2 regions of the Bradyrhizobium sp. GW821-FHT13H05 genome follow, and region 2 is predicted to be linked to the other one. Evidence: predicted binding sites of a transcription regulator. Region 2 holds the regulator's gene; the other holds the start of a gene.
What was found. Region 2 encodes LexA, which represses DNA repair genes until DNA is damaged. Its sites were predicted from a motif close to TGTTCNNNNTGTGTTCNG; they were not measured.
Positions count from the first base shown of each region.

Region 1 (8,366 bases), on a different contig from region 2:
CTCGAAGCGGATATGCGCCTCGTTCGTTTCGAGGAGGGCCGGCTCGAGGTCGCGCTCGAGCCGAACGCCTCCAAGACCATGATCACCGAGCTGGCGCGCAAGTTCGAGCTGTGGACCGGCCGTCGCTGGACCGTGATCGTCTCCAACGAGCAGGGCCAGCCGACGCTGCGTTCGGTGAACCAGGCCGCCAAGCAGGAACATGCGCGTACCGCCGAGGCCGATCCGCGCGTGCAGGAGGTGCTGTCGCGCTTCCCCGGATCGAAGGTCGTCGAGGTCCGCAGGCTTGCCCCCGAGACGCCGGAATCCAATATTAACGCCGACTACGGCAGTGACGATCCGCCCGACGGTTCCGAAGCCGACGACGATCTCTGAGCCAAATTTTGAGGACAGGCACCGATGGCTGATTTTCTCGGCATGATGAAGCAGGCGGCGCAGCTGCAATCCAAGATGCAGGAGATGCAGGACGCGCTTGCAAATGTGGAGGTCGAAGGCATCTCCGGCGGCGGTCTCGTCGCCGTGCGCATGACTGCCAAGATGGACGTGAAGGGGATCAAGATCGATCCCTCGCTGATGAAGGCGGAGGAGCGCGAGGTGCTGGAAGACCTGCTCGTCACCGCGCTCGGCGATGCCCGCCGCAAGGCGGAAACGGCGGTGCAGGAGAAGATGCAATCGCTCACCGGCGGGCTCGGCCTGCCGCCGGGGCTGTTCGGCCAGTAACATGGGCGCGGTTGCAGGTCCCGAGATCGAGCGGCTGGTGCAGCTTCTCGCACGGCTGCCGGGCCTTGGCCCGCGTTCCGCGCGGCGCGCGGCCTTGCACCTGATCAAGAAGCGCGAAGCGCTGATGATGCCGCTGTCATCCGCGATGCAGGTCGCGTTGGACAAGGTTCAGGTCTGCAAGACCTGCGGTAACATCGACACGCAAAATCCCTGCACCGTCTGCATCGATCCGAAGCGCGATCCCGCCATCATCGTCGTGGTCGCCGACGTCGCCGACCTCTGGGCGCTGGAGCGGGCCAACGCCACCCAGGGGCGCTATCACGTGCTGGGTGCGACCTTGTCGCCGCTCGACGGCGTCGGCCCGCAGGATCTCACCATCGATGCGCTGGTGGCGCGCGCGCATGCGGCCGAGGTGCACGAGATCATCCTGGCGCTGAATGCGACGGTGGACGGCCAGACCACCGCGCATTACATCACCGACCTGCTTCAGGACGCCAACGTAAAAGTAACCCGGCTGGCCCATGGTGTGCCCGTCGGTGGCGAGCTTGATTATCTCGACGAAGGTACGCTATCGGCCGCGATGCGGCAGCGGACCCTGTTCTAGTTTTCCTACAGACCTGACGGAACGGACGACATGACGAAACGATTCGCCACACGCTCGGCTTTGGTTGCGACGATGATGTTGCTGGTGACGCCGGCCATCGCCGCGCAGCAGGACGACGAGGCATCGCCGGCACCCAAGCCCGGCAAGCCGATCAACACCGGCGAGGTGCTCTCGGGCGAGCTGAACGCGATGAAGGTGCGCGACGTCAAGAACGCCGGCAAGCGGATTGCGATGTACCAGATCACCTCCGAGCCGCGCCGCCTGCCGGCGCCGAACGGGCTGTGCAATCTCGAGACCGGGCCTGAGACCTTCCAGCTCGTCACCTCCAGCGACGCGCAGGCAGCCCAGCTGAAATCGTTCGTCGGCAAGGCGATCTCGGTCAAGGTCGACGAAGTCGCCTGCGCCAGCGATCCCGGCCAGATGAGCGAAGCCGTGATCACGAAGTGGAGCTTGATCAAGAAGCAGTAGGGGGCAGGCAGCGCACTGCTCGCTCCGCCGTCATTGCGAGGAGCCCTTGCGACGAAGCAATCCAGACTGTTTCCGCAGCGACAGTCTGGATGGCTTCGCTTCGCTCGCAATGACGGGGAGACAGGTGAGCCTTAAACCCTGACCGGCCCCAGCGTCTCGAAATGCCCGCGCTTCTGCAGCCAGGCCAGCAGCACCAGGCTCGGGATCGCCACCAGCACGCAGATCACGAAGAACAGCGCCCAGCCGGTGCTATCAGCCACAAAGCCGGCTCCCGATGACAGGTACGTCCGCCCCACCGCCGCAAGCGCGGTGAGCAGCGCATATTGCGTCGCCGTGTGCAGCGGGTTCTGGCAGAGCGCCGAAAGATAGGCGACGAAGATCACGGTGCCGATGGCGCTGGTGAAATTCTCGCAAGTGATGGCGAAGGCGAGGGCCCACTGGCTGGCGCCTGCGATTGCGAGCCACGAGAAGGACAGATTGGCCAGCGCCTGCACCACGCCTCCGATCCACAGGGCCGCCGCCAGCGGATAGCGCCGTGCGACAAAGCCGCCGGCGAAGCCGCCGATCAGCGTCGCGGCAAGGCCAACGCCTTTCACGATCGCCGCATAATCATTGCGGGTGAAGCCGAGGTCGATCACGAACGGCGCGGTCATCGTGCCCGAGAAGGCGTCGGTGAACTTGAACAGCACGACGAAGGCGAGCGCGGCGAGCGCGTCCTTGCGCGTCAAGAATTCCGAGAAGGCGCCGATCGCCGCGTGCAGCACGCGTGTGAACGCGCTCTCTTCCTGCGTCGCCGCCTCGGCTCGCATCGATTGCTCGGGTTCGGTCGCGGCCAGCGCCGTGATGGTTCCGATCAGCACCATCGCCGCCATCACCACATAGCCCCACATCCAGGCTGATTGGCGCGGGATGCCGGTGTCCTCGAAGCCCGAGACGATGAACAGCGCGCCCGCGGTCGAGACCAGCATGCCGATGCGATAGGCCGCGACGTAAGCCGCCATGCCGGCCGCCTGCTCGCTCTCGGGCAGGCTCTCGACACGGAAGGCATCGACCACGATGTCCTGCGTCGACGACATCGTCGCCACCAGCAGCGCGCCCAGCGCGACATAGAACGGCGAGCGCGCGGGGTCGGTGAGCGCGAGCAGCAGGATCGCGACGATCAGCAGCAATTGCGAGAACAGCAGCCAGCCGCGCCGCCGTCCGAACGCGCGGGTGAACAGCGGCACATGCAGCGCATCCACCAGCGGCGCCCACAGAAATTTCAGCGTGTAGGGCGTGCCGACCAGCGCAAACAGCCCGATGGTCTTGAGATCGACCCCGGCCTCGCGCATCCACACCAGCAGCGTCGACCCCGACAGCGCCAGCGGCAGCCCGGAGGAGAAGCCGAGGAACAGCACGATCAGCACCCGCGGTTGCAGATACACGGCCAGGCTGTCGCGCCAGGAGGTCGCAGGGGCGGAGGTGGCGGGGGACGTCGCGTCGGGTGCGGTCATCGGGAGGTGTTAGCAGATTCTGGTGCCACAAGTGAGCTGTCGTCGCCCGGTCAAGCCGGACGACGACAGTGTGCCTCAAACCTCACTCCCCCGCCTGGAGCTTCCTTGGAAACAGCTCCGGCGCACCTGTCGCCACCAGATGCGGTCCCTCCGGCGCATCCGCCTTGCTGAAATCGAGTTCCTCGATCCGTCCCGCGCGCTTCTCGATCTTGTCGGCGGAGATCAGGATCTGGCGGACGTCCTCGTTCGCGTCGCCAAAGTGCTTTTGTAATTTGAGCACGCGGTCGCGCAAGCGGCCGAGGTCGTCGCCGAGTTTGATCACCTCGATGCGGATCTGGTCGGCGGCGTCGCGCATGCGCGCGTCCTTCATGATCTGCTGCATCACCTGGATCGCGAGCATCAGCAGCGAGGGCGATACCAGCACGACGCGGGCGCGGTAGGCCTTCTGAATCACGTCGTCGAAGCCGTCGTGGATTTCCGCGTAGACCGATTCCGACGGCACGAACATCAGCGCCATCTCCTGGGTCTCGCCGGTGACGAGGTATTTTTCGGCGATGTCGTTGACATGTTTCATCACGTCGCCGCGCAGCCGCTGCGTGGCAATGCGCTTCTCCTCGTCGGTGCGGGCGTCGTGCAGCGCGGTCATCGCCTCCAGCGGAAATTTCGCGTCGATACAGAGCGGGCGCTGGTCGGGCAGGAACACGACGCAGTCCGGGCGTTTTCCCGTCGAGAGCGTGAACTGGAATTCGTAGGCCCCCTTCGGCAGGCCGTCCTGGACGATCGCCTCCATCCGCGCCTGGCCGAAGGCGCCGCGCGACTGCTTGTTGGCGAGCACGTCGCGCAAGGTGGTGACCTGCGTGGTGAGGTCGGTGAGGTTCTTGTGCGCGTTGTCGATGATGCCGAGCCGCTCGTGCAGCGCGTGCAGGCTCTCCATGGTGTTGCGGGTCGAGTGTTCCATGGATTGGCCGACGCGATGGGTGACCGAATCCAGCCGCTCGTTGACGGCGCGGGCCATCTCGGCCTGGCGGCCGGCCAGCGCCTGGGTCATGGCGTCGGCCCGGCCGGCGGCCTCGCTCTGGGCGTGGAGGACCTGGCTGAGGCGTTCCTCGAGCTCGTCGGCGCGGATGGCATTCGCCATGGCGAGTTCCGCGCCGCGCCGCCCGGAGCGCGCGATCACGACCGCTATGACGATCAGAAGGATGAGAACCAGCGCGCCGAAGCCGATCAGCGCATCGATGATGCGCACCGGCCAGTCGCCAGCCATGAAAATGATCTCGTTCATGCCTGCCCTTCTAGCCGATTCGGCTGCCGGCACGAACGAATAGCGAACATTTCCGGTAAATGCCCCGTTAATTTTTATGGTTAAGAAAACCTGAAGTTTTATGGTTAGCGAAGGGTTAACGGGGTTCCTGGCCGCATTGACCGCATCCGGCATGCGGCTTAAATCGCGGCCATGGCCCTCAGAGAAATCATCATCCTGCCCGACAAGCAGCTGCGTCTGGTCTCCAAGCCGATCGAGAAGGTCACGCCGGAGATCCGCAAGCTTGCCGACGACATGTTAGAGACCATGTACGACGCGCCCGGCATTGGCCTGGCGGCGATCCAGATCGCGCAACCGTTGCGTTTGATCACCATGGACCTCGCCAAGCCCGACGAGAGCGGCGAGACCACGCCGCTTCCGCGCGTCTTCATCAACCCTGAAATCGTCGCTTCGTCGGAAGAGTTGTCGGTCTACGAGGAAGGCTGCCTGTCGATCCCCGAATATTACGAGGAGGTGGAGCGTCCCGCCAAGGTACGCGTGCGCTTCACCGATCTCGACGGCAAGGTGCACGAGGAGGACGCCGAAGGTCTCTACGCCACCTGCATCCAGCACGAGATCGACCATCTCAACGGCGTGCTGTTCGTCGACTATCTGTCAAAACTCAAGCGCGACCGCGTCATCAAGAAGTTCGAGAAAGCCGCCAAGCGGGGGGAGTGAGTTCTGTCGATGCCCCTCCGCCTGATCTTCATGGGCACGCCCGATTTCTCCGTGCCGACGCTGCTCGAGCTCGTCGCGCATGGCCACGAGATCGTCGCCGTCTACACCCGCGCGCCGAAGCCCGGCGGGCGGCGCGGCCTGCAATTGCAGCCGACCCCGGTCGAGGACGCCGCGCGACGACTTGGCATTCCCGTGCTGACGCCGAAGACGTTGAAGACGCCGGAAACCCTGGAAGAGTTTCGCGCCTTCGAGGCCGATGCGGCCGTCGTCGTCGCCTACGGCATGATCCTGCCGCAGGCGATCCTCGATACGCCCAAGCTCGGCTGCTACAATCTGCACGCCTCGCTCTTGCCGCGTTGGCGCGGCGCCGCGCCCATTAACCGCGCCATCATGGCCGGCGATGCCGAGAGCGGCGTGATGGTGATGAAGATGGATGTCGGCCTCGACACCGGCGACGTCGCCATGGCCGAGCGGCTCCCGATCACCGACACCATGACCGCGCTCGACCTGCACGATCGCCTCTCGCGGCTCGGCGCCGATCTGATGGTGCGGGCGATGGCTGCGCTCGACCGCGGCGGGCTTCAGCTCAAGAAGCAGAGCGAGGATGGCGTCACCTATGCCGCCAAGATCGACAAGGCCGAGGCGCGCATCGACTGGACCAAGCCCGCGCACGCGGTGCTACGCCACATTCACGGCCTGTCGCCGTTTCCCGGTGCCTGGGCCGAGCTTGAGAATGCGCGCGTGAAAATCCTGCGCTGCGAGCTGGCGAAGGGCTCGGGCACCCCGGGTGAGGTGCTCGACGACCAACTCACCATCGCCTGCGGCGACGGCGCGATCCGCATCCTCGAGCTCCAGCGCGAGGGCAAGGCCCGAATGCAGGCCGTGGACTTCCTGCGGGGCGTGCCCGTGAAGCCGCCGATGCGGCTGGCTTGATGCCCCGCTACAAGCTCACCATCGAATATGACGGCGCGCCGTTCTTCGGCTGGCAGGTGCAGGACACGCTGCCCTCGGTGCAGGGCGCGCTGGAAGCGGCGGTGAAGGCGATGACCGGCGCGGATCTGCGGGTGCATGGTGCGGGCCGCACCGATGCCGGCGTGCATGCGCGCGGCCAGGTCGCCCATGTCGATATCGAGAAACAGTTTCCACCCGGCCGCTTTCGCGACGGGCTCAACGCACATCTGCGCCCGCATCCGATTGCGGTCCTCGAAGCCGAGATCGTGCCTGATACGTTCGAGGCGCGCTTCTCGGCCGTGAAGCGCCATTACCGCTACCGCATCGTCAACACCCGCGCCAATCTCGCGCTCGACATCGGCCATGCCTGGCGCGTGCCGCGCCGGCTCGACAGCGACGCGATGCATGCGGCCGCCCAGCGCCTGCTGGGCAAGCACGATTTCACCACCTTTCGCGATACCGAGTGCCAGGCCAAATCGCCGGAGAAGACGCTCGATCAGCTCGACGTGATGCGCGACGGCCGCGAGATCACGATTCTCACCTCGGCGCGCTCGTTCCTGCACAGCCAGGTGCGCTCGATGGTGGGTTCGCTGGTCTGGGTCGGCGAGGGCCGCTGGAGCGCGGACGATCTCTCCGCAGCGTTAGAGGCCCGCAACCGCGCCGCCTGCGGCATCGTCGCGCCACCTGACGGGCTGTATCTGATGAAGGTGGATTATTAGAGCCTGACGCCGACACTGGCGTCATGGCCGGGCCTGTCCCGGCCATCCACGATCTTCTTCCTCGTAGCAGAGAACGTGGATGCCCGGGACAAGCCCGGGCATGACGGTGGAGTGTTTGGCGAAGGCTGCGGTCAGGCTAAGCAAAATACCGCGCCAGTATCCCGCGATACACTTTCGTCAGCTTCTCCAAATCCACCACCGGCACGCGCTCGTCGACCTGGTGCATGGTCTGTCCCACCAGCCCGAACTCGATCACCGGGCAGTAGCTGGAGATGAACCGCGCATCCGAGGTGCCGCCTGATGTCGACAGCTCCGGCTTGCGCCCCGTGATTTCCTCGATCGCGGACACCGCAAGATCGGTGAACGGGCCGGGCTTGGTCACGAACACGTTCGAGTTCGACGGCTCCCAGACGATGCGGGCCTTGATGCGGTTGCCGCACGCCTTCGCCAGCCGCGCCTCGACCAGCTCGCGCAGGGATGCCTGGGTGTGATTGTCGTTGTAGCGGATGTTGAATTTCGCGCGCGCCTCGCCGGGGATGACGTTGTTGGCCTTGTTGCCGACGTCGACCGAGGTGAATTCGAGATTGGAGGCCTGGAACTGCGCGCTGCCGTGGTCGAGCGGCTCGTCGCTGATGGCGACGATCAGCCGCGAAATATCAGGCACCGGGTTGGCGGCGCGGTGCGGATAGGCGACGTGGCCCTGCACGCCGTCGACATAGAGCGTGCCGGATTGCGAGCCGCGGCGCCCGACCTTGATGGTGTCGCCGAGCGTCTCGACATTGGACGGCTCGCCGAGCACGCAGTGATCGAATTTTTCGCCGCGCTCGGCAGCCCATTTCAACAGCTTGATGGTGCCGTTGATGGAGACGTCTTCCTCGTCGCCGGTGATCAGGAACGAGATTGAGCCCGTCCCGTCGGCGCGCGGCTTGCCGGCATTGGCGGCGAGATGCTCCAGCACCGCTGCGACCGAGCAGGCGATGCCGCCCTTCATGTCGACCGCGCCGCGGCCGTGCAGAAAGCCGTCCTTCACCTCGCCGGAGAATGCGCCGACGCTCCAGGCGCTCTCGTCGCCCGGCGGCACCACGTCCGTGTGGCCGGCAAAGGTGATGTGCGGCCCTTCGGTGCCGATCCGCGCATAGAGATTGTCGACGTCGGCGATGCCGGGCTCGCTGAACGTCACGCGGTGGCAGGTGAAGCCGGCGGCGTTCAGGGCGTTTTCAAGCACCCCCAGTGCGCCGGCGTCGGCCGGGGTTACCGAGGGACAGCGGATGAGATCGCGGGCAATGGAAAGAGCATCGGTCATGCGCCCCGCTTAACATGCATGCCGCCGGGTGGGCTAGCGCTGGGCGGGACAAATTCGATCTCGCGGCTCTGGTCCCAGCCTTGCGCAGGGGACGATGTGGAGCTGTCGTCGGTCTCGGCCAACGGATCAGGAC
Region 1 is NZ_JBXAPO010000009.1:192,353-200,718, reverse strand. It holds gene AC1RR3_RS25875 (DNA polymerase III subunit gamma/tau) at 1-372, shown strand, start outside; gene AC1RR3_RS25870 (YbaB/EbfC family nucleoid-associated protein) at 397-717, shown strand; gene recR (recombination mediator RecR) at 719-1,321, shown strand; gene AC1RR3_RS25860 (hypothetical protein) at 1,352-1,789, shown strand; gene AC1RR3_RS25855 (AmpG family muropeptide MFS transporter) at 1,921-3,282, opposite strand; gene AC1RR3_RS25850 (DNA recombination protein RmuC) at 3,365-4,564, opposite strand; gene def (peptide deformylase) at 4,736-5,260, shown strand; gene fmt (methionyl-tRNA formyltransferase) at 5,270-6,193, shown strand; gene truA (tRNA pseudouridine(38-40) synthase TruA) at 6,193-6,930, shown strand; gene dapE (succinyl-diaminopimelate desuccinylase) at 7,067-8,233, opposite strand; gene AC1RR3_RS25825 (DUF805 domain-containing protein) at 8,230-8,366, opposite strand, start outside.
Region 1: the regulator LexA is predicted to act here: its motif matches at 4,596-4,613, upstream of AC1RR3_RS25850 (DNA recombination protein RmuC).

Region 2 (8,366 bases):
GGGCGCGATGCCCTGGGCCTGGATCGAGCGGCCCGACGGCGTGTAGTAGCGCGCCGTGGTCAGCGCCAGCGCGCCGTTGCCGGCACCGAGCGGAATGATGGTCTGCACCGAGCCCTTGCCGAACGAACGCGTGCCGATGATCGTGGCGCGCTTGTGGTCATGCAGCGCGCCGCCGACGATCTCCGACGCCGACGCCGAGCCACCGTTGATCAGCACCACCAGCGGCTTGCCCTTGGTGAGGTCGCCGCCATGCGCGGTGAAGCGCTGGGTCTCTTCCGGATTGCGGCCGCGGGTCGAGACGACCTCGCCACGCTGCAGGAAGGCGCTCGACACCGACACGGCCTGGTCGAGCAAGCCGCCCGGATTGTTGCGCAGGTCCATCACATAGCCGACCAGCTTCTCCGGCGGAACGTCCTTGGAGATCGAGGCGATCGCCTTCTTCAGGCCGTCGGTGGTCTGCTCGTTGAACGAGGTGACGCGGATATAGCCGATGTCGCCATTCTCGACGTGGAAACGCACCGGGCGGACATGGATGATCTCGCGCTTGATCGCGACATCGAGCGGGGCGTCGGCGCCCTTGCGCACGATGGTGAGCTTGGTCTGGGTGTCGACCGGCCCCTTCATCTTGTTGACGGCCTGCTCAAGCGTCATGCCCTGCACGTTCTCGCCGTCGATCTTGCTGATGAGGTCGCCGGACATGATGCCCGCCTTGGAGGCCGGGGTCTCGTCGATCGGCGAGACGACCTTGACCAGGCCCTCCTCCATCGTAACCTCGATGCCGAGGCCGCCGAACTCGCCGGAGGTGGTCTCCTGCATCTCGGTCCAGGCCTTGTCGTTCATGTAGCGCGAATGCGGATCGAGCGAGGTCACCATCCCGGTGATCGCGCCTTCGATCAGCTTGGAATTGTCGGGCTTCTCGACATAGCTCGCCTTCACCCGCTCGAACACTTCGCCGAACAGGTTCAGCTGGGAATAGGCATCGTCCGCGCCTGCTGCCGCCCTCGCCGCCCATAGTCCGCCCTGCGGACCGGATACCAGAAGGGTCAAGCACACTCCGGTGAGCGCGCCCAGGGGGAACAGCACGGATTTCCGCATGGATGAGTTAGCCTTCTTGCTCGGGGCTCGGGAGCCGCCATGCTAAATGGCGATCCAGCCCGGTTCTCACAATACCATTCTGGTTTCTTCAAGGCCGGGATGCCACGCCGGCTTGCAGACCGCAAAAATCCCTTCGCCCTGACCTAAACTTTTGGCAACGTTCAGAAACCGTCCCGCACAAGGCGGGAATCGGTCGGCCGACCACGCTTCGCAGCTATGCGATATTAGGATGGTTTTGGCTGGCCGGACGGGTTAGGCGATGAGACACGGCTTCAAATTCTCGGGAGGATAACAATGAACGAAGCGCCCCGCATCCGGCCGGAACGGAACGTCGAACTCGGCGCCAGCAGCGAGCCGTTCCAGAACCTGCACGAATTCATCAAAAAGGCACGCGCCAACCTCAACCAGAACGCCTGGGATTATATCGTCGGCGCCGCCGAGACCGAGACCACGATGCGCCGCAACCGCATGGCGCTGGACGAGATCGCCTTTCGCCCGCGCGTGCTGCGCGACGTGCATGAGATCGACGGCTCGGTCGAGCAGTTCGGCCGCAGGATGCGCCTGCCGGTGGTGCTGGCCCCGGTCGGGGCGCTGGAGGTCTTCGATCCGCATGGCGCCGCAAGCGTCGCCCGCGGCGCCGGCGCCTTTGGTGCGGCACACATGCTGAGCTCGGTCACCGAGCCGGGGCTCGAGAAAACCGCTGAAGCCGCGCCCGATGCGCTCCGCCTGTTCCAGCTCTATGTGCGCGGCGACGACGCCTTCGTCAGCGATGTCGTCAGCCGGGCCGTGAAGAACACCTACGCTGCCTTCTGCCTGACCGTCGACACTGCCCATTACAGCCGCCGCGAACGCGACATTGCCAAGCGCTATGTTCGCGAGAGCCGCCTGCGCGCCACCGGCGGCGACTACCAGAAGGGCCTGGAGTGGCGGACCGTGAAGATGATCAAGGACAAGTTCAAGATCCCGCTGATCCTCAAGGGCATTGCCACCGCCGAGGACGCACTGATCGCGATCGACCACGGCGTCGAATGGATCTACGTCTCCAACCATGGCGGCCGTCAGCTCGATCATGGCCGCGGCGCCATGCACGTGCTGCCTGAGATCGTCGACGCCGTGAAGGGGCGCGCCAAGATCATGGTCGACGGCGGCTTCTGCCGCGGCACCGACATCGTCAAGGCGATCGCCGCCGGCGCCGATCTCGTCGGCATCGGCCGGCTGCAATGCTGGGCTCTCGCGGCCAACGGCGAGGCCGGCGTGACGCGGATGCTGGAGCTGCTGGAGGACGAGGTGCTGCGCTGCCTTGGCCTGCTGGGAGCAACCTCGTTCGCCGAGGTCAACAAATCCTGCCTGCATCCGGCCACCGCAACGAACGCGCCGAGCGTGTTCAGCGCGTTCCCGCTGTTCGACCACGAGCCTTACCGATACTGAAAGGACGCAGGTGACATCACTTTCTCCCGGCAGCGCGGATGCGCTGCTGTTTGATCTCGGGCGCGTGGTGCTCGACATCGATTTCTCCAAGGCGATCGCCTGCTGGGCGGGACACGCTGGTTGCAAGCCCGAAGCGATCGTCACGCGCTATGTGCGCGACAGCGAAGCCTATCGGCTGCATGAGGTCGGCAAGATCAGCGACGAGGATTATTTCCAGTCGCTGCGCAATTCACTCGGGATCGGCATCTCTGATGCTCAATTCCTGGAGGGCTGGAATGCGATCTTCGCCGGCGAGATGCCTGACATCGCGGAGCTGTTGCCGCGTGCGGCGAAGCAGATGCCGATCTATGCCTTCTCCAACACCAACCGGCCGCATGTGGACTATTTCTCGAAGGAGTATGCCGACGTGCTCGGCCATTTCCGCGAGCTCTATCTGTCGTCCAGCATCGGCCTGCGCAAACCGGACGCAGCAGCGTTCGACCATGTCGTGGGCGCGATGGGCGTGCCGGCCAACCGCATCGTTTTCTTCGACGATCTGGCGGAGAACATCGAGGGGGCGCGGGCATGCGGATTGACCGCGGTGCATGTGACCTCGCCCCGCGATGTCGGCAACGCCCTGAAAGCGCTGGGGATTTGACCGTATCGCGCTAATCGCGAGATCAGTTCCGGGAACTCATTCTCCGGAGAATGTGGAACCAAATCATTTTGTGCATTTTTGTACAGAGTTCCGGGAACGGAATGCCCCCTTCCGGACTCTTGAGTCCGTTGGGAATTCTACACCGGATGTATCCACGTGTTGGGCAAAACCTACCTTACCAAGCAGGCCTCCCTGCTGATGAAGTTCGCCAGAACCACCTCGGATTCTGAGCTTTCCGCCAGGCTGATCAGCAAGGCCGCCGATTTGAAATCACAGGCGGATCCGATGCCCGACAAGGATCAGGGTCCTGCTGCGCCTGACGTCAGTCCGAGCCGGCCTGGACGTTGACCGATGCTGGCCGTGGCGCTCGTCATTCTTGTCCTCGCCATCGCCATCCTCTTGCCGGTCTATCTCGCCTTCCGGATCATGCCGCGGCGGAGTTGATGTCCCTCCCTCGCGACAGCGTGGATCACGCAGGATAAATCACGCTGCGTGGCTGTTGCTTTGCCTCCCCGCCCGCGCTCGGCTAGAACTCTCGCCGCCGATTTGCCCGAACGGGCGCAGCTGGAGTTTTCACCCGTGGCCCTGATGCCGGTTTCTGACGCGCTTGCCGCGGTGCTTTCCGGCGCAGAGCCGCTGGCTGAAGAAGCGGTTGCCCTCGACAACGCCTTCCATCGCGTACTCGCGCGCGATGTCGCAGCGCGGCGCACGCAGCCGCCCGAGGCGATGTCGGCGATGGATGGCTACGCGGTGCGGGCGAGCGATGCGGCGAAGATCGACGCGCAACTCACCGTGATCGGCGAGGTCGCCGCGGGCCGGCCGTTTGCGGGCTCGGTCGGCGCCGGCGAAGCGGTGCGGATCTTCACCGGCGGCGTCGTTCCCTCAGGCGCGGATGCGGTCGTGATCCAGGAGGACACGGTCGCCGAGGGCAAGCGCATCACGATCAAGGAAGCGGCCGTAACGGGGCGGCACATCCGCCCCGCGGGCGTCGACTTCTCGGAAGGCGACGTGCTGCTGCGCAAGGGTATCAGGCTCACCGAGCGCGACCTGGCGCTCGCCGCCGGAATGAACCACCCGCTTTTGCCCGTCCGCCGCCGTCCGAAGGTCGCGATCCTCGCCACCGGCGATGAGCTGGTAATGCCGGGCACCACGCCCGGCCCCGGCCAGATCGTCTATTCCAACGGCTATGCCCTGCACGCGCTCGCCCGCAGCGAGGGCGCCGAGACCGTCGATCTCGGCGTCGCTGCCGATACGCTGGAGGCCACCACCGCCGGCATCCGCCAGGCCCGCGAGAGCGGTGCCGACATCCTGATCACGACCGGCGGTGCCTCGGTCGGCGACCACGACCTGGTCCAGCAGGCGCTCCGGGGCGAAGGTATCTCGATGGCGTTCTGGAAGATCGCGATGCGGCCGGGCAAGCCAATGATGAACGGCCGGCTCGGGGCGATGCGCGTGATCGGCCTGCCTGGCAATCCCGTGTCATCCTACGTTTGCGGTTTCCTGTTCATGGTGCCGTTGATTCGCGCGCTGTCGGGCCAGCAGGTGATTCATCACCGCCGTGAACGCGCGGTGCTCGGCCGTGACGTCGGCGCCAACGACCAGCGCGAAGACTATCTGCGCGCGCGCCTCGACATGCGCGATGACGGCACGCTCATCGCCCTTCCGGTCAATCACCAGGATTCCTCGCTGCTTGCGAATCTCGCTGCGGCACAGGCACTTCTCGTGCGCGCGCCATTCGCGCCGAAGGCCGAGGCCGGTACGCCTTGCGAGGTGTTGCGACTGCCGGTCTGAACGCTTCGTTCGCACGCGTTCCGCGAACTTTGTCGCGTTCACGGTAAATTAAGCAGTTGCGGAACATGTATCGAACATATAGTGTCCGTTCATGATTTGTTTCGAGGATGTAGCGGCTTATCGCCGAGTTCAGCGTCTCGGAATCGAACGACATCAACCGGGGGATTTTGGTCGAGATGTTAACGCGCAAACAATACGAGCTCCTGCGGTTCATCAGCGAACGGCTGAAGGAAAGCGGCGTGCCGCCCTCCTTCGACGAGATGAAGGACGCGCTCGACCTGCGCTCGAAATCGGGCATCCATCGCCTGATCACCGCGCTCGAGGAGCGCGGCTTCATCCGGCGCCTGCCCAACCGCGCCCGCGCGATCGAGGTGATCAAGCTGCCTGAGCTTCAGGCTGCCGCCGGCAGCCGCCGCGGCTTCACGCCAAGCGTCATCGAGGGCAATCTTGGCAAGGTGCGTACGACGTCCAGCCCGCCCGCTGACGAGGGCGAGCGTCCCGTCGCGGTGCCCGTCATGGGCCGGATCGCGGCCGGCACGCCGATCGAGGCGTTGCAGACCCGGAGCCACACCATCAGCGTCCCGCCCGACATGCTCGGCTCGGGCGAGCATTACGCGCTCGAAGTGCGCGGCGATTCCATGGTCGAGGCCGGTATCCTCGACGGCGACATGGCGCTGATCCAGCGCAACGAGAGCGCCGACACCGGCGACATCGTGGTGGCGCTGATCGACGACGAGGAGGCGACGCTGAAGCGCTTCCGCCGCCGCGGCGCCTCGATCGCGCTGGAGCCCGCCAACGCCGCCTATGAAGTCCGCATCCTGCCGCCCAACCGGGTGAAGATTCAGGGCAAGCTGATCGGGCTTTACCGGAAGTACTGAACCGTCCGCGCGGCGTCGGTTGACGACCGCGCCTGAGCAATTGGAGCGGACGATTGTCCGCTCCGGCTGGATAGTCTTTCTGGTTTTGCACAGATTATCCGGCCACCTCTCCAGCGCTAGATCCTCGGCACGCCGCACGAAGCACTTCGCTTCGCAAGGCCTCTCAGAAACCGAGGAGACAACCATGCGCAAGATCGTCCTGAGCACAGTCACGATGGCGCTGATCGCAGCATCGGCGTCGCAAGCCTTCGCCGCATCGTCGCACCATGCCCGCAAGGCAACGCCGACGACGACGACCGAGCAATTCCGCAATGCCCGCAACGCCGTTGCGCAGCCTTCGCAACCGGCCTGGCAGTATTCCGGCTGGTCGGCGCCTGCTGGTCGCTGAGGGAGACGCACGCCAAAATGCACGGGAGCGGACTTTGTTCCCAGTGCATCTGAAAAAGATATTGTGATGGCAGCCTGCGGACCCAAGCCGCAGATTTGCCCACAACCAAGCAGACGCTTGCAGGCTTCCACTCTGATAGAGGCCTGCGCCTCCAAACCAGAGGCGCGGGTTGCTATCTTCGAATGAGGAGCACCCGATGTGTGACTACAGCCTGCACGCCGTCGCGACGCGCCCCGCAGAAGTCGGCGAGACGATCGTCACGACAACCTTCCGCGGCACCTCGACGCGCGGCTTCGCCTCCGAAGCCGACATGTCCGTCGCGGTGTGTCTGCTGCCGGGAACGGAGCTCGCTTTCGCCGACAACGTCCGTTACGACAATCGCTGGATCTGGACGCGCACGATCAATTCGCGCGTCGGCAAGTTCGGCAAGATCGATCCGCACATTCCCGATCGTCATCACGACGCGATCGAATTCCCCGACGGCAAATACGTGCTGGTGACCCAGCTCGTCGAAGGTCAGCGCGCAACCGTGCTGCAATTGCCGGTCACCCAGCCGCTCGGCGAGCGCGAGCAGAAGCCTGAGATCATTGCCGACAGCCGGCCGACGATCCGACGCCTGCCGATCGGCTGACGTAGCGCCCCCGGCTACAGGTCGGGACCAGGACTGAAGTCGCCATCGCCGGCCGTGGCCGGCGAGATGGTGTGGTTTGCGCCCCGAGAATCCAACCCGCCAGGATTAGCCCCGCACCTCCCCGGCGCACGAAGTTTGCGCGGCCCTGCCTGAATTTTGAACGTCCGTTCCGCAAGCAAATGGCCGATGCTGCCCCGGCAGGTGTCTTGGCTATTGTCTGGACTATTGTCTTGGGCTTGAGGCGGCGGGCACGTTCGATGAAAACCTTCATTCGCGTCGTTGAACTCTGGGTGCCTGACCGCACGCGCATGCGGCTGGAATTCGGCGGTGGCCTCTATGGCGAAGGGCTGTCCGCGTTCAAGGCCGTGAGCGAGAGCCTGCACTTCGGATATGACGATGGCCTTCCCGGCAAGGCCTGGGCCTCTGGCCATCCCGTGATCCTCACCAAATTCGCCAACTCCTATTTCAAGCGGACCGACCAGGCGCTTGCGGCCGGCCTCACCTGCGGCGTCGCGGTGCCGGTCTTTTCAGGTGAATTCCTGCAAGCCGTGATGGTGCTGTTCTGCGGCGACGACGAGGCGCATGTCGGCGCGATCGAGCTCTGGCACAACGATCCCGATACCTCCCACGAGATGGGGCTCGTCGACGGCTACTATGGCACCGCCGACATGTTCGAGTTCAACTCCCGCCACACCAAATTTCCCCGCGGCTTCGGCCTGCCCGGCCGCACCTGGAAGGCGGGCCTGCCGCTGATCATCAGGGATCTGCACAACGCCAAGAGTTTCCTGCGCTGGGAAGAGGCCGCCGAGGTCGGAATCAATCTCGGCGTCGGCATTCCCTACCAGACCGGCACCGAGCGGACCTGGGTGCTGACCTTCCTCTCGGCGCAGGCAACGCCCATCGCGCGGCGCTTCGAGATCTGGGTCCCGAACGAGACCCGTTCAGCACTGGTCTATCGCGCCGGTGATTGCAGCGCGCAGACGGACCTCGCCGCGCTCTACGCGAACAAGACGGTCGCCAAGGGCAACGGCAGTATCGGCGGCGCCTGGGCCACCGGCATGCCCGCGCTCAATGACGATCTCGCGCATGACGCTTCGGTCGCCGGCGCCGAAGCCGTCGCAGCCGGACTGAGCCAGATGATGGCGCTTCCGGTCATCGCGAGCGCGAAGCTGGAGGCGATCCTGGTCTGGTACCTGTAGGTAACTGCAGCATTATTCACTCGGTTCTCGCCCTGCAGCTCTCACCCGACTGGTCCCGACCGTGGTGTTGTGGCTTGCCATCGACGGCTAAATCGCATTCTCGCCGCCGCTTCGTCCAACCATCCTGAGCGGCACATCATTTGATGATTTATTGATGCCCTGATGATTGACATTATCGGGCTAGCCATTAAATTCAACGTCACTGGATCGGAATGGTTCCGACCCGTTGAGGCCTCCAACAGAGGTCAGCACTGAAAGGAGAGACCAAATGAACATCGCCATCTGGTTCGCGAACACCAAGGCCGCCGCCGCCATCCTG
Region 2 is NZ_JBXAPO010000010.1:65,485-73,850, reverse strand. It holds gene AC1RR3_RS26615 (S41 family peptidase) at 1-1,095, opposite strand, end outside; gene AC1RR3_RS26610 (alpha-hydroxy acid oxidase) at 1,390-2,523, shown strand; gene AC1RR3_RS26605 (HAD-IA family hydrolase) at 2,534-3,160, shown strand; gene AC1RR3_RS26600 (hypothetical protein) at 3,317-3,508, shown strand; gene AC1RR3_RS26595 (molybdopterin molybdotransferase MoeA) at 3,740-4,951, shown strand; gene lexA (transcriptional repressor LexA) at 5,128-5,829, shown strand; gene AC1RR3_RS26585 (hypothetical protein) at 6,014-6,217, shown strand; gene AC1RR3_RS26580 (hypothetical protein) at 6,414-6,848, shown strand; gene AC1RR3_RS26575 (GAF domain-containing protein) at 7,106-8,047, shown strand.